DNA from 3 places in the Arthrobacter sp. UYP4 genome. Region 2 is predicted to be linked to each of the others. Evidence: riboswitches for the same ligand, from Rfam matches in the RefSeq annotation. Region 2 holds a riboswitch; each other region holds the start of a gene.
The links. Region 2 has a riboswitch for cyclic di-AMP ahead of AC0Z9V_RS03400 (C40 family peptidase). Riboswitches for the same ligand answer to the same signal wherever they lie in the genome.
Positions count from the first base shown of each region.

Region 1: it holds a riboswitch for cyclic di-AMP, as region 2 does, so the genes downstream of both, AC0Z9V_RS12090 (NlpC/P60 family protein) here and AC0Z9V_RS03400 (C40 family peptidase) in region 2, are expected to answer to the same signal.
Region 3: it holds a riboswitch for cyclic di-AMP, as region 2 does, so the genes downstream of both, AC0Z9V_RS17755 (C40 family peptidase) here and AC0Z9V_RS03400 (C40 family peptidase) in region 2, are expected to answer to the same signal.

Region 1 is NZ_JBXAVU010000002.1:743,906-751,163, reverse strand. Features, by position in the region: gene serC (phosphoserine transaminase) at 1-513, opposite strand, end outside; gene AC0Z9V_RS12095 (iron-dependent transcriptional repressor DtxR) at 766-1,464, shown strand; cyclic di-AMP (ydaO/yuaA leader) riboswitch at 1,594-1,763, shown strand; gene AC0Z9V_RS12090 (NlpC/P60 family protein) at 1,769-2,623, shown strand; gene AC0Z9V_RS12085 (NlpC/P60 family protein) at 2,645-3,529, shown strand; gene AC0Z9V_RS12080 (HNH endonuclease) at 3,751-4,248, shown strand; gene mobA (molybdenum cofactor guanylyltransferase) at 4,245-4,856, shown strand; gene AC0Z9V_RS12070 (DUF6457 domain-containing protein) at 4,874-5,158, shown strand; gene AC0Z9V_RS12065 (molybdopterin molybdotransferase MoeA) at 5,155-6,417, shown strand; gene AC0Z9V_RS12060 (FdhF/YdeP family oxidoreductase) at 6,458-7,258, opposite strand, start outside.
Region 2 is NZ_JBXAVU010000001.1:724,267-731,524, reverse strand. Features, by position in the region: gene AC0Z9V_RS03435 (aminotransferase class I/II-fold pyridoxal phosphate-dependent enzyme) at 1-1,222, opposite strand, end outside; gene coaD (pantetheine-phosphate adenylyltransferase) at 1,334-1,798, shown strand; gene AC0Z9V_RS03425 (YdcF family protein) at 1,811-2,407, opposite strand; gene AC0Z9V_RS03420 (YceD family protein) at 2,523-3,089, shown strand; gene rpmF (50S ribosomal protein L32) at 3,092-3,295, shown strand; gene rnc (ribonuclease III) at 3,370-4,107, shown strand; gene mutM (bifunctional DNA-formamidopyrimidine glycosylase/DNA-(apurinic or apyrimidinic site) lyase) at 4,108-5,070, shown strand; cyclic di-AMP (ydaO/yuaA leader) riboswitch at 5,203-5,387, shown strand; gene AC0Z9V_RS03400 (C40 family peptidase) at 5,390-6,256, shown strand; gene AC0Z9V_RS03395 (NAD-dependent epimerase/dehydratase family protein) at 6,385-7,258, opposite strand, start outside.
Region 3 is NZ_JBXAVU010000010.1:12,024-19,281, forward strand. Features, by position in the region: gene AC0Z9V_RS17730 (sigma-70 family RNA polymerase sigma factor) at 1-244, shown strand, start outside; gene AC0Z9V_RS17735 (hypothetical protein) at 415-1,188, shown strand; gene AC0Z9V_RS17740 (class F sortase) at 1,232-1,921, shown strand; gene AC0Z9V_RS17745 (DsbA family protein) at 2,132-3,001, shown strand; gene AC0Z9V_RS17750 (cytochrome c oxidase assembly protein) at 3,122-4,099, opposite strand; gene AC0Z9V_RS17755 (C40 family peptidase) at 4,295-5,179, opposite strand; cyclic di-AMP (ydaO/yuaA leader) riboswitch at 5,182-5,394, opposite strand; gene AC0Z9V_RS17760 (metal-sensitive transcriptional regulator) at 5,774-6,115, shown strand; gene AC0Z9V_RS17765 (hypothetical protein) at 6,258-7,034, opposite strand; partial or broken gene AC0Z9V_RS17770 (hypothetical protein) at 7,038-7,258, opposite strand, start outside.

The DNA of each region.
Region 1 (7,258 bases), on a different contig from region 2:
GAGGACCAGGGCGCCGTCGTCCGCGCCCTCGACCCGTCGAACGGGAGCCGCGACACCCGTCGACGTCTCGTTCTGCGGCCAGGCGTAGGTGTCCACGCCCGCTGCGGCCGCCGGATCGGGGCGCGTACCCGGCGGGGCCGTGATGATGTCCGATGCCTCGAGGAACGGCGCCCTGGTGGTGGCGGAGGCGAACTTGGAGCCGAACTCGCCGAAGGAGAGGTGCTGCGCCCTGTGCTCCACGAGCCCGAAGGTGGCGACATCCCAGAAGGCCGTCGAGCCGCCCACCCCGAGGACCACCTCGTATGCCTCGGGTGCGCCGAAGAAGGTGCTCAGACCGTCCCGCACGCGCCCGACGAGTTCGCGCACGGGAGCCTGGCGGTGCGACGTGCCCAGCAGGACCCGTCCCGCGGACACGAGGGCGTCGATCTGTCCGCTCCGGACCTTGGACGGACCGGCGCCGAACCGGCCGTCCGACGGCAGGAGGTGCTCGGGGATGCGGGGCAGTTCGGTCATGGGTGCTCCAGCTGTTTCGGCGGCGGGTATCGCCCTCATTCTGCCCGAGGAGCCGGTGGCGCTCCATTTGTTAACACCGCAGGCGGAGGATGCGGCGGGGACGCCGTCGCCGCCCCGGTCGATTGCCGGGGGAATCGCACCATGGGTTAACCTTGGGAGGCGTGGGGCGGAACAGGTCGTGGCGGCCGTGGACCCCCACCGGCGTGAGGCATCCCAGCCGCGCACCCGCACCGCACCAAGGAGCTGACCCGCATGACGGACCTCATCGACACCACCGAGATGTACCTGCGGACCATCCTTGAACTCGAGGAAGAGAACATCGTCGCCCTGCGGGCGCGCATCGCCGAACGGCTGCGCCACTCGGGACCCACGGTCTCCCAGACCATCGGACGCATGGAGCGTGACGGACTGGTGGTCGTCTCGGGTGACCGGCACCTCGAGCTCACCGAACTGGGACGGCACCGGGCCACCGGGGTCATGAGGAAGCACCGCCTCGCGGAACGCCTCCTGAGCGACGTCATCGGGCTCGACTGGGCCTACGTGCACGACGAGGCCTGCCGCTGGGAGCACGTGATGAGCGAACGCGTCGAGCGCAGGCTCTACGAACTCCTGGGCAAGCCCTCCGAGTCGCCCTACGGGAATCCCATCCCCGGCCTCGAGGCCATCGGCGGCGTCCAGTCCGAACTCTTCACCGACGGCGTGGTCACCCTGCTCTCCGCCATGGGCACCTACTCGCCCGAGAAGCCGGTCACGCTGGTGCGCCTGGCCGAGCCGATCCAGGTCGACCCGGAACTCCTGACCCAGCTCGACGAGGGCGGCCTGCGGCCGGGTGCACGCCTCAGCCTGGAGTCGGTGGGCGGGTACGTCTCCGTCCGCGTCCCCGGGGTGGAAGGTGCGCTCGAGCTGCCTCCGGAGGTCGCCTCGCACGTGTTCGTCTCCGTCGCGTCCTGAGTCCGGCACGGCTCCGTCATCAATAACACACCATTCCGTGACCGTAACGTGACATACCGCGATATCTGAGGTAGCCTCCATCTTGTGCCAAATTCGCTCTAGATCCGGCACCCTCCTGCAAATCGCCTAGCTCTGCCATTGCCGGAGGTCCGTCCGCACCATCGCATGGCAGAGGCGGGGGAACCAATTTTCGGGTTTCTGTTCCAGAAATCCTTGGGGTTAAGTCGCTGTTTCCGCAGCGGCCGGGTGACTCCCATCCGAATCCGACAGCTCACCTCGCAGGCGTTGGGAGAGGCAATCCAACGTGTCCAAAAGCTCTTCGCCGGGCCGCCACCGCGCGCCCCGGGACGTCAGTCCGCTGACGGCCCTGTCCACAGCAGCAGCATCCAATGCCGGATCGGTCGGCCGCCAGGCAGCCGTCATCGTCGCGGCGTCGGGCCTGGTCCTGACCGCGGGACTGCCCGCCCAGGCTGCAACCGCCGCCGAGCGTGAAGTCCAGTCCTCCGCAGCGTTGACCGTGAGCCGCGTCGTGTCGGCCGAGGTCACCGTGCCGGCCACCGCGACGGTCTCCTTCGATCGCGTGGCCGTCGAGGTCACTCCTGCTCCCGAGGTCGTCGAGCCGCCGGCTCCCGTCGTCGAGGCCGAGCCCGCCGTCGTCGTCGAGGCTCCCGCCGCGGTCGTGGCGCCCGCTGCTCCCGTCGAGGTCGCTGCTGTCGAGGCCGCTCCCGCCGCGGCCGCTCCTGTCGAGGCCGCTCCCGTCGCACCCGTGGTCGCACCCGCCGCCGTGGCGCCCGCACCGGTCGCCGTCGCCGAGCCCGTCGTCGCACCGGCACCCGCGCCTGTCCAGTCCTCCGGTGTCGCTGCCGGGCTGGTCGCCTCTGCCTACGGCCAGATCGGCGTCGCCCAGGACTGCACCGCGATGGTCGAGACCGCCCTGCGCTCCGTCGGCAAGTCCGTCGGCGATCTCGCACCCGGCCAGTTCTTCCAGTTCGGCGACGTCGTCGGATCCCCCGCTGCGGGTGACCTGGTCATCACGGCGGGCCACGTCGCGATCTACGTCGGTAACGGCCAGGTCATCAGCGGTGGCCTCAACGGCATGAACACCGGCCTCCACAACCTCTCAGACCTTCCCGGCGCCGGCTTCGTCCGCGTCCGCTAGAACCCCTTCGGAGAAACCACCATGTCTTCACGCGCCATCATCGCCCGCCACCGCAGCGAAACCCAGGACACCGCCGGCCTCTCGGCCCTCGCCAAGGCCGTCACCACCGGCGGCATGGGCCGCCAGGCCGCCGTCATCGCCGCGGCCTCCGGCCTCGTCCTGACGAGCGGGGTCGCAGCCAACGCCGCGGACCTGCAGCCGCAGCGTGACGCCGCAGCGTCCAGCGTCACGGTCACGTCGGCCCGCGCGGCCGTCGTCGCCTCGTCCGAGACCGCCGTCGCCTTCAACATGACCCCGGTCAAGGTCACCGCCAAGCCGGTCGTCGTCGAGGCGCCCGTCGCCGAGCCCGCCCCGGTCGTCGAGGCACCCGTCGCCGAGGCTCCGGCACCGGTCGTCGTCGAGGCACCCGTCGCCGACGCTCCGGCACCCGTCGTCGTCGAGGTGCCGGTCGCACCGGCTCCCGTCGCCGCGGCCGTCGCGGCCCCCGTCGCACAGGCCGCCCCGGTCGCCGTGGCTGCTCCCGCCCCGGCTCCTGCTCCCGCCCCGGCTCCTGCTCCCGCCCCGGCCGCCTCCTCCGGAGTCGCGGCGACCATCGCCGCCGCGGCCCAGGGCCAGCTCGGCGTCATGCAGGACTGCACGCGCCTGGTCAGCAACTCGCTCGCCGCCGCGGGCATCAACTTCCACGGCTGGCCGGCAGGCTACCTCTCCCTCGGCCGCACGGTGGGCGCAGGCGAGGCCATCCCGGGTGACCTCATCTACTACGCCGACGGCGGCATGGGCATGGCCCACATCGCTGTCTACATCGGTGGCGGCCAGGCCGTCCACGGCGGCTTCAACGGCAACACCACGGTGATCGCACCGGCAGAGCTCGGCTCGGGCGGCGTCTACATCCGCGTCGGCGGCTGATCACCCCAGCGACTCACGATCGAGGAACCGGCACGGACGTGCCGGTTCCTCTGTCGTTGGGCGGCGGTAGCCCGACGCCGTGCGGCGCGTCAACCCGTCCCCGCACCGGTTCGCCGCACGCCGGTCTCCGGCTTACCCTTGCAGTGTCAATCCGAAGCTCTTCTCCCGTACCCCGGGATGGCAACCGGTTGCGGGGAACAGGTCAGCAATGAGGCCACCGTATGCGCACTCTTGTTCTGAATGCAGGGTATGAACCACTGGCGGTCGTCACGTTCCGCCGGGCACTCGTGCTTGTCCTCACCGGCAAGGCCAGCGTCATCGCGGAGGACGACGAGCCGGTCGTCGGACCCACCGAGATCCTCGGACGGCCGTCCGTGATCCTGCTCAACAGATACGTCAGGGTCCCCTACCGGCACGACGTCACGGCCACGAGACGCGGGGTCCTGCGGCGGGACAACCACCTGTGCGCCTACTGCGGCAAGACGGCCTCGACCATCGACCACGTCCTGCCGAGATCGAGGGGTGGGGGCGACACGTGGGAGAACCTTGTGGCCTGCTGCCTGAAGTGCAACAACGCCAAGGGGGACAAGACGCTCGCCAGCCTCGGCTGGAAGCTGCGCGTCGTCCCGCTGCCCCCGCGGGGGCCCCAGTGGCAGATCCGCGAGCTCGAGAAGCCTGCCCCGCAGTGGAGCGAGTTCCTCACGGAGACCGCCGCGTGATCCCCGACGCCCCCCGATTCGATGCGATCGTCCTGGCGGGCGGCCGCTCCACGAGGCTCGGCGGTGTGCCGAAGGCGGGACTCGTCCTCGACGGAGCGACGCTGCTGCAGCGCACGTGTGCTGCCCTCGCCGATGCGGAGCGGCTGACGATCGTGGGACCGGAACCGGACGGCGGCGCCCGGCCCTCCGGGGAGGGGCCGCCGTCGTTCGTGCGGGAACACCCGCCCTTCGCCGGACCGGCCGCCGCCGTCGTCGCCGGATTCCGGGCCGGGACCGGTGGGAGGGCGCCGTGGTGTGCCGTGGTGGCCTGCGACATGCCGCGCGTGGCCGTGCTCGTACGCGTGCTTCTCGCCGAGGCGGCGCTCGGCGGGACGACCTCGCTGGTCGCGGTCGACGGCGGCCGCGACCAGCCGCTGGCCGCCCTCTACCGGAGCGACGCGCTCGGAGGCGCCATCGACGAGGTCCTCGCCCGGGGTTCGGCCGACAACCTGTCGATGCGCAGCCTCCTTGCTAGTGTGAGGAGCAGACCGGTCCCGGTTCCCCCGGGCACAACGCACGACGTCGACACCTGGAGTGATGCACGAGCGCTGGGAGTCGACGTCCCCTAGTACTGCCCGGAGGGCCCATGGACGACCGCCAGAAGCTGCTGCACGACTGGACCGAGAAACTGCTCGCCGCCTACGAGATCGACGGGACGCGCGTCGACGTCGACGCCGTCCTCGGCCTCGCCGGGAAGGCCGCCCACGGCGTCGTCCGCCCGGCGGCACCCCTCACGACCTTCGTCGTCGGGTACGCCGCGGGCCTCGCGGTCGGCAGCGGGCAGGCCGACGAGGACCTGGCCATGCGCTCGGCCATGGCGGTGGCCGATGCGCTCTGCGCCGAGGCCGCGGCGGACGGAGACCCCGCATGAGCGAGGCCGCCGCAGCGCACAACGTCGACTGGATGGCCGCGCGCGCACTCGCCCACGGCGCGGGGCGCCCGCTGCCGTTCCAGACCGTCAACCTCGCCGACGCCCTCGGGCAGACGCTCGCCGAGCCCGTCCACGCATTGCAGGCCATCCCGCACTACGCGTCGTCCGCCATGGACGGCTGGGCCGTGAACGGGGAGCCGCCCTGGACGCTCGTGAGGCACACGGAGCCCGAGGAGCACCCCCGAGGAAGACCGTCGCCGCACTCCGACTCCGGTGCGGTGTCCCTCGCCCCCGGCGAGGCGACCTTCATCCTCACCGGTGGCGTGGTGCCGCAGAACGCCGTCGGCATCCTGCGCACCGAGCACGGGTCGGTGCGCGGGGACGTGCTGGACCGCAACGACTCCGCCCGGCCCGACGAGCCGTCCCCGCACGAGCACGTCCGGCCGGCAGGGGAGGAGGCCGAGGCAGGCTCCGAGGCCATCCCGGCCGGCGTCGTCCTGAACCCGGCGCAGATCGCCCTCGCCGCGGTGTGCGGCCACGACACCCTCGCCGTCCTGCGGGCACCGAGGGTGTCCCTGCTGATGACAGGGGACGAGGTGATCGACCACGGGCTCCCGCACCCCGGCCAGGTGCGTGACACCTTCGGCCCCCAGCTTCCCGGATTCGTCGCGATGCTGGGCGGCCACGTCGACGTCGCGGGGCGCGCGAAGGACGACCTCGACGACGTCGTGGCGGCCATCAGCGCCGAACCGACCGATGAGCTGTCCCTCGCGCGGGCCTCCGGCGACGTCCTCATCACGACCGGTGGAACGGGCAGCTCGTCCGCCGACCACATCCGCAGGGCGCTCACCGAACTCGGCGCCGAACTGATCATCGACGGCATCGCGATGCGGCCGGGACACCCGACGCTGCTGGCACGACTGCGCGACGGACGTTTCCTGGTGGGACTGCCCGGCAATCCGCTCGCCGCGATGATGGCGATGCTCACGGTGGCCGGCCCGCTGCTCGCGGGACTGCGCGGCTCACCGCTCGAGGAGCCGGGGACCGTGACGAGCGCGGACGCCTTCGAGCCGCTGCCGGGGCGGAGCCGGCTGGTGCCCTACCGGAGCGGGTCGGGGCGCGCGGTGCCGAGTACGCACCAGCGGTCCGGGATGCTGCGCGGACTCGCAGCGGCCGACGGCGTGATGGTGGTCCCTGCCGAGGGCTGCGCCGCCGGTGATGCCGTGCCGTCCCTGGTGCTGCCGTGGCTGGCCGGCTGAGGATTCCCGGGCGGGGAGCGCCGCCACAGGAGTGGCCTCGTCAGGCGGCCTTCTCGAGCCGCACGACGACCGACTTCGACGTCGGCGTCCCGCTGACGTCCGCCGTCGAATCCAGGGGTACCAGGACGTTCGTCTCGGGGTAGTAGGCGGCCGCGCAGCCCTTCGGCGTCGAGTAGGCGACCGCCCGGAAGTCCTCGGCGCGGCGCTCGACGCCGTCCGCCCACTCCGAGACCAGGTGGACCATGTCGCCGTCGTCGATACCCGCCTCCGCCAGGTCCTGCGGATTGACGAACACCACGCGGCGGCCGCCGGAGATCCCGCGGTAGCGGTCGTCCTTGCCGTAGATCGTGGTGTTGTACTGGTCGTGCGAACGGAGGGTCTGCAGGATCAGCCGGCCCTCGGGCACGTGCGGGTACTCGAGGGGATTGGCGGTGAAGTTCGCCTTGCCGGTCGCGGTGGTGAAGGTACGGCTGTCCCTGGGCCCGTTGGGCAGGACGAAGCCGCCGGGCGTGTCCAGGCGGGTCTCGAAGTCGCCGAAGCCGGGCACGACGGCGCTGATGTGCTCGCGGATCACGCGGTAGTCCGCCTGCGCGGCGGTCCAGTCGAGCTGGGGTGCGTTGACGCCGTAGGGGCTGCCGTTGCGCGCGAACAGGCGGTCGGCGAGCTGGCAGACGATCTCGATCTCGGAACGCATCTGGTCGCTCGCGGGCTGCAGGCGTCCCGTGGAGGCGTGCACCGCGCTCATCGAGTCCTCGACCGTGACGCGCTGGTTCCCGCCGGCCTGGGTGTCGCGGTCGGTGCGCCCGAGCGCGGGGAGGATCAGGGCCCGGGCGCCAGTGAC
Region 2 (7,258 bases):
GCAGGGTCGCGAGGCGCAGTGCGCCCTCCTCGATGACGTCGAACCGCTTGCAGAACGCGAACCGCAGCATCGAGCGCGTACGCCGGGCACCCTCCTCGTGGCAGAACATCGCCACGGGGATCGCCGCGACCCCGATCAGGGACGGCAGGCGCCGTGCCAGGTCCGTGGCGTCGTCGATACCCAGCGGCGCGACGTCGACCATCGTGAAGAACGTGCCCTCCGGCTCGAAGACCTCGAACCCGGCGGCACGGAGGCCCTCGCCGAGCAGGTCCCGCTTCTTCCGCAGCATGGCCGCGGCGGAGGTGAAGAACTCCTCGGGCAGCCCCAGCCCGAGGGCGACGGCTCCCTGGAACGGTGTTCCCGAGGTGTAGGTCAGGAAGGTCTTCACGGTACGGACCTGCGCCACGAGGTCGGCGGGTCCGCTGAGCCAGCCCACCTTCCAGCCCGTGACCGAGAAGGTCTTGCCCGCGGAGGAGATCGTGAGGGTGCGTTCCGCCGCCCCGGGCAGCGAGGCGATGGGGACGTGCGGCACACCGAAGGTCAGGTGCTCGTACACCTCGTCCGTCACGATGATGGCACCGTGGCGTTCCGCCAGCCGCACGATGAGCTCGAGCGCCGGCCGGGCGAGGACGCTGCCGGTCGGGTTGTGCGGATTGTTCACCACGACGATCCGCGTGCGCTCGTTGAACGCGGCCTCCAGGCTTGCCGCGTCCGGCTGGAAGTCCGGAGCGTTCAGCGGAGCGGTGGTGTGGGTGGCGCCCGAGAGCCCGATGACGGCCCCGTAGGAGTCGTAGAAGGGTTCGAAGGTCAGCACCTCGTCGCCCGGACCGGCGAAGGCGAGGATCGCCGCCGCGATCGACTCCGTGGCGCCCGTGCTGACGATCACCTCGGTCTGCGGATCGATGTGCAGTCCGTAGAAGCGTTCCTGGTGTGCGGCGATGGCATGGCGCAGGACGGCGAGGCCCTGACCGGGTGCGTACTGGTTGGCGCCGTCGGCGATCGCGGCACGGGCCGCGTCGAGGATCTCGCGTGGACCGTCCTCGTCCGGGAACCCCTGTCCGAGGTTGATCGCCGAGTGCTGCTGGGCGAGCGCCGTCACCTCCTCGAAGATGGTGATGCCGAGGGTGCCGTCGCCGCCGAGCAGGTTCGCACCGCGCGCGGCCCTCGTCCAGGGTGCCGTACTGCTGGTCGGAATGGCTGCCGCCCGCGCGTCTGTGGTCATGACACCAGTATCGCCGGTCCCGCGCGTCCGGCCGCAGACCGCCGTGCCCTCCGCGGTATGCCGGGGGGCGGGGTGTGCGCGCAGGTGGGGAGGACTGGGTACCGTGGGGGCATGAGCCGCGCCGTCTGCCCCGGATCGTTCGACCCCCTCCACAACGGACACATCGAGGTCATCGGTCGTGCCGCCCGGTTGTTCGACGAGGTGATTGTCGCCGTGTCGACCAACTACGCCAAGAAGTACCGGTTCGACGTCGACGAGCGCATCGCCTTCTGCCGCGACGGCCTCGCGCACCTGCCCGGCGTGACAGTGCTGCCCATGGGCCCCGGCCTCGTCGCCGACTTCTGCAGGGAGCACGGCGCGGCGGCACTCGTCAAAGGGCTGCGATCAGGGCTCGACTTCGACTACGAACTCCCCATGGCGACCATGAACCGCCACCTGACCGACGTCGAGACCGTCTTCGTCCCCACCGGTACGACGTTCGCCCATGTCTCCTCCACGCTGCTGAAGGAGGTCGCGTCCCTGGGCGGCGACGTCCGTCCGTTCGTTCCGGACGCCGTCTACCGTTCCCTGCACTGATCCGGCGGGGCCTCAGACCGGTCGAGCGCACGCCGGGCGGGCCAGGGCGGCGGCCAGTGCCGTGGTCTCCTCGACGAACCGTCCGAGCCACTCCAGGGCGTCGAGGTCCGGCGTCGATTCGGCCATGGTGACGTCGGCCTCGGAGCACTGGGAGATGTTCGTGGAGGCGCGAGTCACGTGGTAGGTCGAGGTGACGACGACGATCCTGTCCCAGCCGCGGTCGCGGGCGAGCGCGGCGATCGCACGCGCCTCGCCCCTCGTGGTCAGGGGATCCGAACGGAAGCAGGTCGTGCCTGGTAACTCCGCGGCGCACAGGGCATCGGCCGCGGAGTTGCCCGGCAGCCCCGTCGAGGAGAGCACGAGTTCGTCGGCGACGCCGCGCTCGATCAGCCGCTGGCCCGCGGGCAGCCTCTCGCCCGCGGCTCCGGCCAGCACCACCACCGCATCGGCCGTCCCGACCGTCCGCAGCGGAGGGTTGTAGAACAGCACATAGGCGAGGATCAGCCACGCGAGGAGACAGGCGGTGGCGATCCCGGCCGCTGTCCGCAGGGCGCGGACCGCCCGACGGCGACGCGGGTCAGCCGGTGCCGGGCGGGGATCGGACGTCATCGTCCGAGCGTAGACGGGTCCGCCCGTTTTGGGACTGCCCGCCTCATCGGGCTAGGATGGTACGTCGGTCATATGTTCTACAGGAGTCATCATCAACAGCGATCTCAGTTCGCCTTTGACTTTCAGCGTCAAGGATCTCGGACGCAGTCCGGGAAGCATGCGGACAGTGGAAGAACATGTACCGGCACCGAAGGATTTCGGCGTTGCGCTGATCGGCGTGCAGGAGGGTTCCGAGATGGAACTGGACCTGCGTTTCGAATCGGTGCACGAGGGAATCCTGGTGTCGGGTACGGCAAACGTCGAGGTAACCGGCGAGTGCGGCCGTTGCCTGGAGCCCCTGCGGTTCGACCGTGAGGTGGACGTCCAGGAGCTCTTCTTCTACAGCGACTCCGAGTCGCTGTCGGTGGAAGAGGAAGAAGATCAGCACAGGGTGGAGAACGATTCGGTCGATCTGGAACCCGTGCTGAGGGATGCAGTGGTTACGTCGCTGCCATTCCAGCCGGTGTGCCGGGAGGATTGCAAGGGTCTGTGCTCCGAATGCGGAGCGCAGCTCAATGACGATCCGGACCACCACCATGAAGTTTTGGACCCTCGCTGGTCAGCCCTCGCAGGGCTGACGGGCACCGCCGCCGGTAACGACGCGGCAACCAAGTCAGAGTCAGACGAGAGAGAAGAGAGTTAGCCGTGGCTGTCCCGAAGCGGAAGATGTCCCGCGCGAATACCCGTGCACGCCGGTCCCAGTGGAAGGCAACCGCCCCCAAGCTGGTCAAGACCCTCGAGAACGGTCGCGTCACCTACAGCCTCGCCCACCAGGCCAAGGTTGTCACCGATTCAGCCGGTACCCCGCTGTTCCTCGAGTACAAGGGCCGCAAGGTAGCCGACGTCTGACAACGGGGTGCGGCCCGCTGCATGCCCGGTGCTGCAGTGGGCACCCGTTCGATGCTGGATCAGCTGATGCGGTTGTGAAGAATACAGAAGAACTCACGAGGCGTCTCGGTGTCGATATCGACACCGAGACGCTTCGTCTTGCCCTGACGCACCGGTCCTACGCCTATGAGAAGGGCGGGATCCCCACCAACGAGCGGCTCGAATTCCTGGGCGACTCGGTGCTCGGCCTCTCGGTGACCGACGCCCTGTACCGGGACAACCCCGACCTCTCCGAGGGTGAGCTCGCCAAGCGGCGGTCCGCCGTCGTCAGCACCAGGGCGCTCGCCGGAGTGGCCCGCACGCTCGACCTCGGCAGTCACGTGCTGCTCGGACAGGGCGAGAAGCTCACCAACGGCCGGGACAAGGCATCCATCCTCGCGGACACCATGGAGGCCGTCATCGGTGCTGCCTACCTGAGCCACGGGATCGAGATCGCGAGGGCCATGGTCATGAGGCTCATCGGGCCGCTCCTGCGCGACTCCGCTGTCCTCGGCGAAGGCACGGACTGGAAGACCCGCATCCAGGAGACCGCGGCCGCCCGCCGGCTCGGCCTGATCGACTACCAGGTGGTGGGCGCCGGTCCCGACCACGCCCGTACGTTCACCGCGCGCCTCGTGATCGGCGGCGTCGAGTACGGCTCCGGGTGCGGCCACTCGAAGAAGGAGGCGGAGCAGGAGGCTGCTGCCGCCTCCTGGAAGCTGCTCGCACCCGGGCCCGGGACGACGCCCGACGGCGAACCGCACGACGCGCCCGCAGCGCCCCCCGGACCCTGAGTGCCTGAACTGCCCGAGGTCGAGGTGGTACGGCGTGGGCTGGCGCGCTGGGTCACGGGCCGCACCGTCGAGGCCGTCGAGGTGGTGGACCCGCGGTCGCTGCGACGCCACGTCGCAGGCGTCGAGGACTTCCGCGGCAACGTCACCGGAGCACGCGTCACGGACGTGGTGCGGCGCGGGAAGTTCCTCTGGATGACCCTCCAGGACCCGGACGCCCCCCGTGACGTCCCGCACGTCGCACTGATGGCGCACCTCGGCATGAGCGGTCAGCTGCTCATCGAGGAGTTGGAGGCCCCCCTCGAGAAACACCTGAAGGTGCGCCTTCGGCTCTCCACCGCCGTCGACGACGAGGGTGCCCCGCTCCCCGCCGACCTCCGGTTCGTCGACCAGAGGATCTTCGGGGGCATGTTCGTCGCCGATCTCGAGCCCACCGCCGACGGCGCGCCGGGTGGTCGCGGAGACACGGATCTGCCTCTCATCCCGCACCAGGCCGCGCACATCGCGCGTGACCCGCTCGATCCCGCGTTCTCCGTCGAATCCTTCCACCGGCGTCTCCGCGAGCGGAGGACGGGCCTCAAGCGTGCCCTCCTCGACCAGGGCCTCATCTCGGGGATCGGCAACATCTACGCGGACGAGGCGCTGTGGGCGGCGAGACTCCACTACGCGCGCCCCACGGACACTCTGCGCCGTCCCGACACCCTCCGTATCGTCGAGGCGGTCACCACGGTCATGACCCGGGCCCTGGACGCCGGTGGCACGAGTTTCGACGCGCTGTACGTCAACGTCAACGGCGCGTCGGGCTACTTCGCCCGCGACCTCGAAGCCTACGGCCGTGCCGGGCAACCCTGCCGTCGCTGCGCAGCCGAAGGGCGCTCGACCCTCATCCGGCGCGAAGCCTTCATGAACAGGTCATCGTCCCTCTGCCCGTACTGCCAGCCGAGGCCGCGGAACGCTCGGGCCTAGTCGGCGCGGGGGGATTATGGCACCGTCGGCGCCGTAACCCAAACGTGACAACCGGAAGCTCAACGGGTACCGTTGACCCCGCGCCCGCTCCACAACGGAGGGGCGCCCCTCCTCACTCTGCCTAACCCTGTCGATGAGGACGGACCGTTCGCACTACACATTCGACAGGGGCGGGGGAACCGATAGCGGACTCAGTCCTGAGTCCTAGGGGTAAAGACGCGTGTCGACCAGCGCATGTTCGCTGGAACGAGAACAGCACGTCCGGATGTCCCATCCGAACCCGACAGCTAACTTCGCAGGCATTGGGAAAGGCATGATCATGTCCAAGAGCACTTCAGCGCGCCACCGGGCCGTCCCCACGCGCACCAACCCCCTTCTCACCGCCTCCCGCGCGATCTCCGCGAGTGCCTCGGTGGCCGGCAAGCCCGCCGCCGTCGTCGTCGCAGCATCCGGGATCATGTTCGGCGCAGCGCTCCCCGCGAGTGCCGCAGGCGAGATCACCCTGCAGGCCGCACCCGAGCAGGTCGCGGCGTCCACCGTCGCGGCGGGCACCTACACCGTCCAGGCCGGCGACACGCTGGGCAGCATCGCTGCCTCGCACGGCGTCGGCCTCGACACGCTGTTCACGGCCAACGGACTCGGCTACAGCTCGGTCATCTACCCGGGTCAGGCCCTCGCGCTCACCGGTACTGCCGCTCCCCAGCAGTACTCCGCCCAGTCCGCAACGATCGTCGCTGCCCCCGCAGCGATCGCGGCACCGGCACCCGTGGCGGCACCCGCACCCGTGGCAGCACCCGCAGTCTTCTCGGGGAACACCACCGGACTCAGCACGCAGTCCGCCTCGATCAGCCCCGCCGGCGGAGGCATCGTCGGCACGGCCATGCAGGGCATCGGCTCGGGCTACGTGTACGGCGGAACCTCGTTCGGCGGCTGGGACTGCTCCGGCTTCGTGCAGTGGGTCTACGCGCAGAACGGCATCAGCCTGCCGCGCACCACTTGGTCGCAGTTCGCTGCTCTCACCCCCACCAGCAACCCGCAGCCGGGCGACCTGGTGAGCCAGAACGGTGGAAGCCACGTCGGTATCTACCTCGGCAACGGCCAGATGGTCAGCGCCCTGAACCCCTCGCAGGGCACGCTGGTGCACTCGGTCAACGCCATGTCGGTGGACGGGTACTACACCCGCTAGGAATCGCGACCGGCGTCAGCCGGTCGTCCCAGGTACAGGTACGCAGAAGGGCGGGATGCGGGGCATCCCGCCCTTCCGCGTACCCGGCGAGAGGCCGTGGCGGCGCGTTCCCGCCCGGGCCCGCGTCCTCAGCCGCCGTAGTGCGCCGCGAGGCGCTGGAACCCCTGGTCGATGCTGACCCCCGGCGTCCAGTCGAGCACGGCCCGGGTCCGCCGCTGGTCGAACCAGTGTGCGGTGGACAGCTGTTCGGCCAGGAAGCGGGTCATGGGCGGCTCCTCGGCGCGGCCGAGCGCCAGCCAGGCGCGTTCGATGACCGTCCCCGCCGCCCGTGCTACCGATCCGGGCACCGACCATGCCGGTGGGCGGACGCCGGCGGCGCGGCAGATCCCTGCGAGCAGCTCCGCGATGGGCCGCGGCTCACCGTTGGTCACGACGAAGGCCTGGCCCTGCGCCTCGCCGATACGGGCGAGGCAGGCGACGATCGCCGACGCCGCGTTGTCCACGTAGGTGGTGTCGATCAGTGCGGTGCCACCGTCGAGCAGCGGCAGCCGTCCCCGCCGGGCCCGGTCGACGACGCGCTCGACGAGCTGCGTGTCACCGGGTCCCCAGACGATGTGCGGGCGCACCGCGGCGACGCGGAACGACGCCGTGGAGCGTCGCAGCGCCAGCACCTCCGCCGCGGCCTTGGTCCGGGCGTAGTCGCCTCGTGCGGTCCCCGGGTCCGCGGGACCGGCGGACGCGCCGACCAGGGACGTGCCGTCGTGCGCCACGGAGGGCGAGGAGACGTGGACGACGTCGGGGATGCCGGCGCGCCGGGCGGCATCGAGCAGGCGCCGGGTCCCGTCCACGTTGGTCCTGTCGAAGTCGGCGGCGCGGCCGGTGAAGGAGACCTTCGCCGCGAGGTGGATCACGGCGTCGCACCCCCGGACCGCGGCGGTCACCGCCGCGTCGTCCTCGATGGAGCCCAGTACGTCGGCGGCACCGACGACACCCGACGGGCGG
Region 3 (7,258 bases), on a different contig from region 2:
AACATCAGACACTGCACTGGACGGCATTGAACACGACACTGTCAGGGCGCTCCTTAAAGACCTGGCACCCAAACAACGCGAAGCACTTCACCTCGCCTTCTACAACGGGCTGACCTACGAACTGGTCGCCGCCCGGCAGGCCGTGCCACTGCCCACGGTCAAAAGCCGGATCCGGGACGCCATCATTGTCTTGCGCAAGAAGCTCACCTCACCGACAGCCATCACAGACTCGGACCAGCCCTAACCAGCCCTAACCGAGCTCGCCGGCGGAATGTTCATGCCTAGAAGTGGGGTGGGAAAGCTGTTGTGAAAAAAAGAGACGCATACTTCCCATCCGTAACGGAGAGTGTGCCGAATCACATACAGACGCGCCCACCACGGTCGCGGACTCACCGCACAGTGAAGGATGTTCCCATGAACAAGAAGATGCGACTTCTCGCAGTTCCGACCCTGGCTCTTGGCGTCGTCGCCATGGCCGGAGCCCCCGCCATGGCCGACCACGCAGCCGGCTCCTACTCGTCCACGCTGGGCCAGCTCAACGGCACCACCGGCACCGGTACCGTCACCGTCGACGTCCAGGGCACCACCGCGACCGTCAACCTTCAGGTCAGCGGCCTCGCCGAGACCTTCATGGACGGCCCATACCCCCACGTCCAGCACATCCACGGCCTGGCCATGGGAACCTGCCCGACCTCCGCCGATGACGCCAACGCTGATGGCATCGTCAGCGTCACCGAAGGTGCCGGCAAGTACGGCGGAATCCAGTCCACCCTCACCACCAGCGGAGCCACCGGACCCGAAGAGGGCCTGAACCTCGCCCTCGGCGGCCAGGGTGGCAGCTACACCATCTCGCGTTCCTTCGAGATCAACCAGGGCACCCAGGACGCACTGGACGCTGGCACGGCAGTCGTCGTCGTCCACGGCCTCGATCCCGCAACCGCCGGCGTCTCCGAGGAAGTCTTCAACTCCCCCAGCGACCTCGACCCCAAGCTCCCCCTCGGCGCCACCTCCCCGGCCCTGTGTGGAAACCTCGCCGCTTCCCAGATGGGCGCCATGCCCAACGGTGGCGCCGACACCGGTGTCGCACAGGACACCGACAGCAGCGTCGGCATGTACGCCCTCGCCGGCGGCCTGGTCCTCGCAGCAGCAGCAGGCGGAACGTACGTCGTCCGTCGCCGCTCCAACTAGTCACACCAGAGCACCACTGAACTGATCGGACCGATTTCACACCATGATTAGTTCACCCAGCGACCGCCGTCGAAACCTCCTGGTCTCGACGGCGGTCGCTGCTGTTCTCCTCACCGGATGCGGCGCACCCGCTACCCCGCAGGCACAGACCAGCACCCCACCCAGCACCTCACCCAGCAGCACTGCCACCCCCGCCGCGGATGCCTCCGCCTCGAGCCAGGCGCCGGCGCCCAGTGCGTCCGCGACACCGGCACCCGCTACCACGGCCGCCCCGGACGTCCTCCCCGAATCGGCGCCCGTCTCCTTCAGCATCCCGGCCATCGGCGCCGGATCAGACCTCCTCGCATTGGGCCTGCGAGAGAACGGCTCCCTTGAGGTACCACCGGACGGTCCCGGTGCCCCCGCCAGCTGGTACAACCAGTCCCCCACCCCCGGCGAGCAAGGGCCCGCGGTCCTGCTCGGCCACGTCAATGCCACCGACGGCGGCCCCGGTGTCTTTGCGAACCTCCGCGCACTCAAGGCCGGCGACGTCATCGACATCACCCGCGAAGACGGCACGACGGCAAGCTTCGCCGTTGAACGCGGCGAGCAATACCCCAAGGACAACTTCCCCACCCTGACCGTGTACGGAAACACCGCTGGCTCAGAGCTCCGCCTAATCACCTGCGACGGCTACGACCCCGACACCGGACTCTTCGACGACAACTACGTCATCTACGCCAAACGCGTCTGACAACATCGGAGGCTAAGCGGCGAAACCCTGACGTCTTCAACCGCGCATTCTGTACCGCCGGTCCCTCCGCTCCATACATGCACATGCGCCCGTCTCTCATACCTGCCCCTATCCGCTGACAGGTGAGCGGTGGTTCAAGCTGGGTTCGGCCTGATGCGCTGTCCGATGGGGAAAAGGCTCTACAAAATAGTTCACGGTACGATGTATCTGATGGGTCATGGTGACACCATCTCGGAGCGGAACGTTCCGATAGACGGCTCATCTGGCGTACGTGAACAGGCATATCCGTTCGCGGTCGTGCGATGTGACAGGATCGGCACCTTTTTCATGAACCCCTGGTTTGCAGCAATGATTCCCCTGGCCATCATCGTGGTGCTGGGTTCCATTGCCTTTTTCATTGGCATCAAGGGGTACCTGTCGAACGATCGCGACGATACGGATCGGGACCCCGAACCGTCGCCTGCGACCCCGAGGAACTCCCGCGGCCCTCGGCCAGCGTCTGCTTCGACTTCGACTGAACGAGCGACACAACAAAGTGCCTTGCGGGGCGCGATCGTCGCGAGCGATCGATTGGTCTCGCGCGCTTCCCACGAGCGGGCCGTTCTGGTGCAATTCATCGACCTGTACGCGCCGGGCACCATCTCCATTCAGGAGTTTCTCTCCAACCTCCGGGCGGACTACTCCCGACGCGTTACTTTCGTCGCGCGTCACCTGCCCTCAAACGACCAGGCGCACTTGGGTGCGACAGCACTGGAAGCCGCAGACCGTCAGGGTTGCTTCCTTCCCTTCCTGGAAGCAATCACGCTGAGCCCGGACGCCCAGGAACTTCCCCGCCTGCACACCCGTGCCACCGTGGACACCTATCTGGGCGTTGCCCGTGAGCTCGGGCTCGACAGCGCACGATTCGAAGCCGACATGCAAAGCTCCGACGTGCAGTCACTCATCGAGGCCGACCGGATCGAAGCTGTTGGCGTCGGCGTAACCCGAGCCCCGGCGCTGATCCTTCTTGATGATCAGAACCATAATGCTTTGACGTCACTGGATGACTTCCGCGAGGCGGTTCGACTCGTCGCAAGCTAGCGATCCGCAGGCCTTCCCTTCGAGCACCAGCACCACGTCTTGGGTCCGAGGCACAAGAGCTCCAGGGGCTAAGTGATGTGGACGCTGCGTCAGTCGTGCTGCTCGCAGGCCGGGGTCGTCTTATCGTCGCCGATCATGGCGTTCAGAGCGTTGCCTGAGCTGCTCGAGGTAGGCGTTGTACGCGTCGAGCTCCGGTGTTCCCTCCCGATTGTGCTTCCGGTCAATAGCCCGTGAGGTCACGGTGTCGTCGCGCTGCCAGCGCACCATGATGATCAGCAGCATCAGCACCGAAGGCAGTTCCCCGTAGGACCAGGCCAAGCCGCCGGCGATGCCCTGATCGGTAAGCGGGTCGACGTCCCACCCAGCGGGCAGCGTGCCGAAGAAATCGACGACAGGGGTGGTCGCCATCATCAGGACGACGCCGAAGAACGCATGAAGCGGCATCTCGGCGAAAATGTCGAGGAACCGGCCGAAGTGGGACTGTTTCACCGGTAGAGGGTCCGTCGATAGCACGGGGACGGTGAAGAGCACCCCGGAGATCAAAAACAGCAGTTCAAGGGTGATGTGCCCGTACCAGGACGGCAGCATCGCGTCGGCGATACCACTGAGGTAGACCCCGTAGAAGCTGACAAGGAACACCGGGATCATGAACGCCGGATGAAGGACGATCCGAGCGGATCTTGAGCGCAGTCCCGCATGAGCGAGCCGGAGGATCGGGCGCCCAAGTCCATGATGAGGGGTGGCGCGCAGCAACAAGGTGCCGGGCCGACCCAGGACCAGAAGCGGAGGGACGGCCATCATGAGCGTCAGTTGCTGGAACATGAAGACGGAAAACATGCGCAGACCGTAGCCTTCGACGCCGGCGCCCATGGTGATCATGATGATGGCGCAGCCCGCCAGGAAGATCACCGTCCGCCACACAGGCCAGGAACGGCCCATCGACCACAGGCGGATCGCGCCGGCCAGGTAGAACACACCCAGGACCAGAGCGACTCCGGGGATCAGCGGGATCGGCTGCAGGGTCGGCGCTAGGTAGGCCGCCCACGATGGCGGGGCCTCCGGTATCCAGACCGGCCCGCTAACCCACGGATCATTCACTGATACACAACCATCTCAACGTCACGCTCTCGCCCAGGTCTAGCTCGTAAATATCTAGGAACCGCACGCCCGGTCAACTTGCACCGCAACCCGAAAAGCGGAGACGCGCGGGCAAGGAAATAGCGGTGAGTGCCCCCGTCCAGGGCACTCACCGCTATCTCAGCTTGAGGGCAACCACCTCACCGGAGGGTGAAGTTAGCCTGCGACGCGCACGAAGGTCGATCCGGCGAGGTCGGACAGGGGGTGTTCCATGGTGAGGTTCGCACCATTCATGCCGCTGCTAATGACCTTGCCGCCACCGACGTAGATCGCGACGTGACCCGGACGGACCACGAGGTCACCGGGGGCCGGGGTGGCGACGACAGTTCCGTACTGCAGGAACTGCATGGGGCCGAGGTCTCCGACATTCTTTCCGATCGAGCGCAGTGCCCGCTCAGCAAGAACAGTGCAGTCCTGGATGGACCCGATCTGGGCGTAGGCCGATGCCACGATGGCCGCACCGACGCCACTCGCGGGAACACTCGGCGCTGCGGGAGCTGCCGGGGCGATCGGGGCGACAGTGGACGAGGTCAGGGAGTATCCGGGCTGAGGTGCTGCAGGAGCGGGAGCCGGGGCTGCGGCCGGTGCGCTGTAGAAGACCTGGCTGGTGGGAGCGGCAGCGGGAACAGCGGCTGCACTGACAGCAACACTGGTAGAGGCAACACCGGAAAGCTGGATCTGCTGACCCGGGAAAATGACCGAGGCGTAGGACAGGCCATTGCTTGCCAGCAGAGCATCGAGATTCACGCCGTGCTTGGCGGCAATGGCACCCATGGTGTCGCCGGAGGCAACCGTGTAGACGCCTGTAGCAGCGGCGGCGGGGGCCTGCGCTGTGACGGTGCTGGAGGCGTCCTGCGAGTAGGTGCCGGCCTGGGCGGCGGGGGCTCCAACAGCGAAGACGAGGCCGCCGGTTGCAGCTGCGATGATGGCCGGCTTGCCCAGTGCTACAGCGCTGGTCTTCGCGGAATACGACAGGCCCTCGAGGGCGATGGAGTGGGTGACGGCGGCGCGGTGGCGCGCAGAAATGGACGGACGTGACATGGTGATTGCCTCTCCCATGCCTGCGGGGTGAGCTGTCGGGTTCGGATGGGAGTCACCCGGCCGTCCTCAACCTGGTCCCATGGCAGCACGCAAGGATGCAGCACAGGAATGAACTGATGGATCGACTTAACCCCGAGGATCAACACACGAAGGTGCGGTGACCCGGTGGAAACGTGGTTCCCCCGTCCCTGCCGTATGGATTGTACGAACGGATCCCGGTAGCAGCGGCAGGGCTCGGCATTCTGCGTGGGAGAGCGATCTCGACGGGTGCCGGGATCACCTGAGGAGAATACCCCAGGATGGTATTTGATGTCACGTTCGCATAACGAGGGTCGGCATGTTGCCACGACACGCCGACTAGAGGGCCGCTAACAGAGGCCTGCGGAACTTCTGCTTCTGTTGTTCATTCACCTGCCCGTGCTCGTTGACAGATACTGGTGAGGGCCGTGTATCTCGCATGGCCGAAGACCACATCAACGGCTTCCTGCGCCGGTCAGCAACCCGCCGATGATGTTGAGGGGAACGACTATGAGCAACCACATCGCACCGAAGGTCAGCATCAACACTGCTAGCGCGGCACAACCAGCCGACTACATGGACCCGCTCACCAGGGCAACACCTCATCAACACGGATATGCAACCGATAAGGGCGCCTACCTGCGCCGGCTCAAGCGCATCGAAGGTCAGGTCCGCGGAATAGCCCGCATGGTTGATGAAGACCAATACTGCATTGACATTCTCACCCAGGTCGCCGCCGTGAACAACGCCATGCATGCGCTCAGCCTCGGATTATTGGAAAGCCATCTCACCCACTGCGTCGCAGATGCCGCCCATGAAGCCGCACGCACACATGGCACACCCGGCCAAGCGGGCACCGATACCGTCGACGCCAAAATCAAGGAAGCCACTCGTGCAATAGGTCGCCTACTGCGTTAACTGCTTACCTCATCCACGACGCACCTTTACTACCCAAAGGTCGCTTATCGGCGTCGCCACAACGTGGCTCTATAGCGTGGCTGGATAAGGAAGCGTCACACAATCGCGCTCTTATCGGTATCTCCCTTTTGCGCCTCGGGGCCTAGCCCACACCAAAGCCTCTTTCGTTTATGTGTTCGGGTTCGGACCCGTTTGGGCGGCGGACGGAATGCTTGACGGCTTTCACTGCCGCCGATGGTGGTGTCCCGTTACTGAGGTCGGCTGCGAGGACGGCGGCGACTCCTTCTCGCCCAATGTCTGTGGTTCCGACTCGTTCGGTGAGGAATTCTGCGAGTTTAGCCCTGCGGTCGCCTGTGTCCCAGAGTTCCTTGGCGTTGGCTGCTGCGTTCTGTGTGTCGACGTCGTTCTGCCAGTCCTCGGTTACGACGACCGCGGACTGCCGCTCAGCTTCTACGTAGTCGCGCTGCGCATCCCAGTTTCGGACTGCTTCCTGTCTTTTAGGGGCGTCGGCCATCACTTGTCGGGCCGATTGCTGGCGCCCCTCAAGGTACTCCTCAGGAGTCAGGTTGTACCGTGTGCGGATCTCGTCGTGCATGTGTTCGCGGGAAAGGCGGGCCATGTCATCGAACGGCTCCCACTGCTGTGCGAGGGCGTGCTGGGAGGCGATGTCCTCAGGTCTGGCCGCTTCCCAGAACTGCGGCTGGTAAACAGCGCCGAGCTGGGTACGCATGACGGCTCGTTCGGCTTCGAACCGCTCCTGGAGCTGTCGACGCTCGGCGTCCTGGGCGCGCAGCATCTGCTCGTTCCGCTCTGCGCGCTGACGGGCGAGCATTTCGCCGAGCCTGCCTGCGACGGCAAGGGCTGACTGCAACTGCGGTCGGAACAGCCCCTCTGCCCCATCGGGTGTGTCATGGTTCATGCGCTATCTCCCTATCCCTTGATCCGGCACGTGCAGCTCTGTCTCGAAGTTCTCCGCAGGTCGCTGTCCTCGCAGCGGGCGCTTAGCCTCTGTCAAGGACGGCACGGCCTTCCGTTCCACACCGGCGGTGTGCTCCTGTGTGGTCAATGCTGCTGGCAGACGCGGTTCGGGGACATCCGGTAGCGGGGCTCCGACGATACTCAGGTGCTCACGCACCGTCTCGG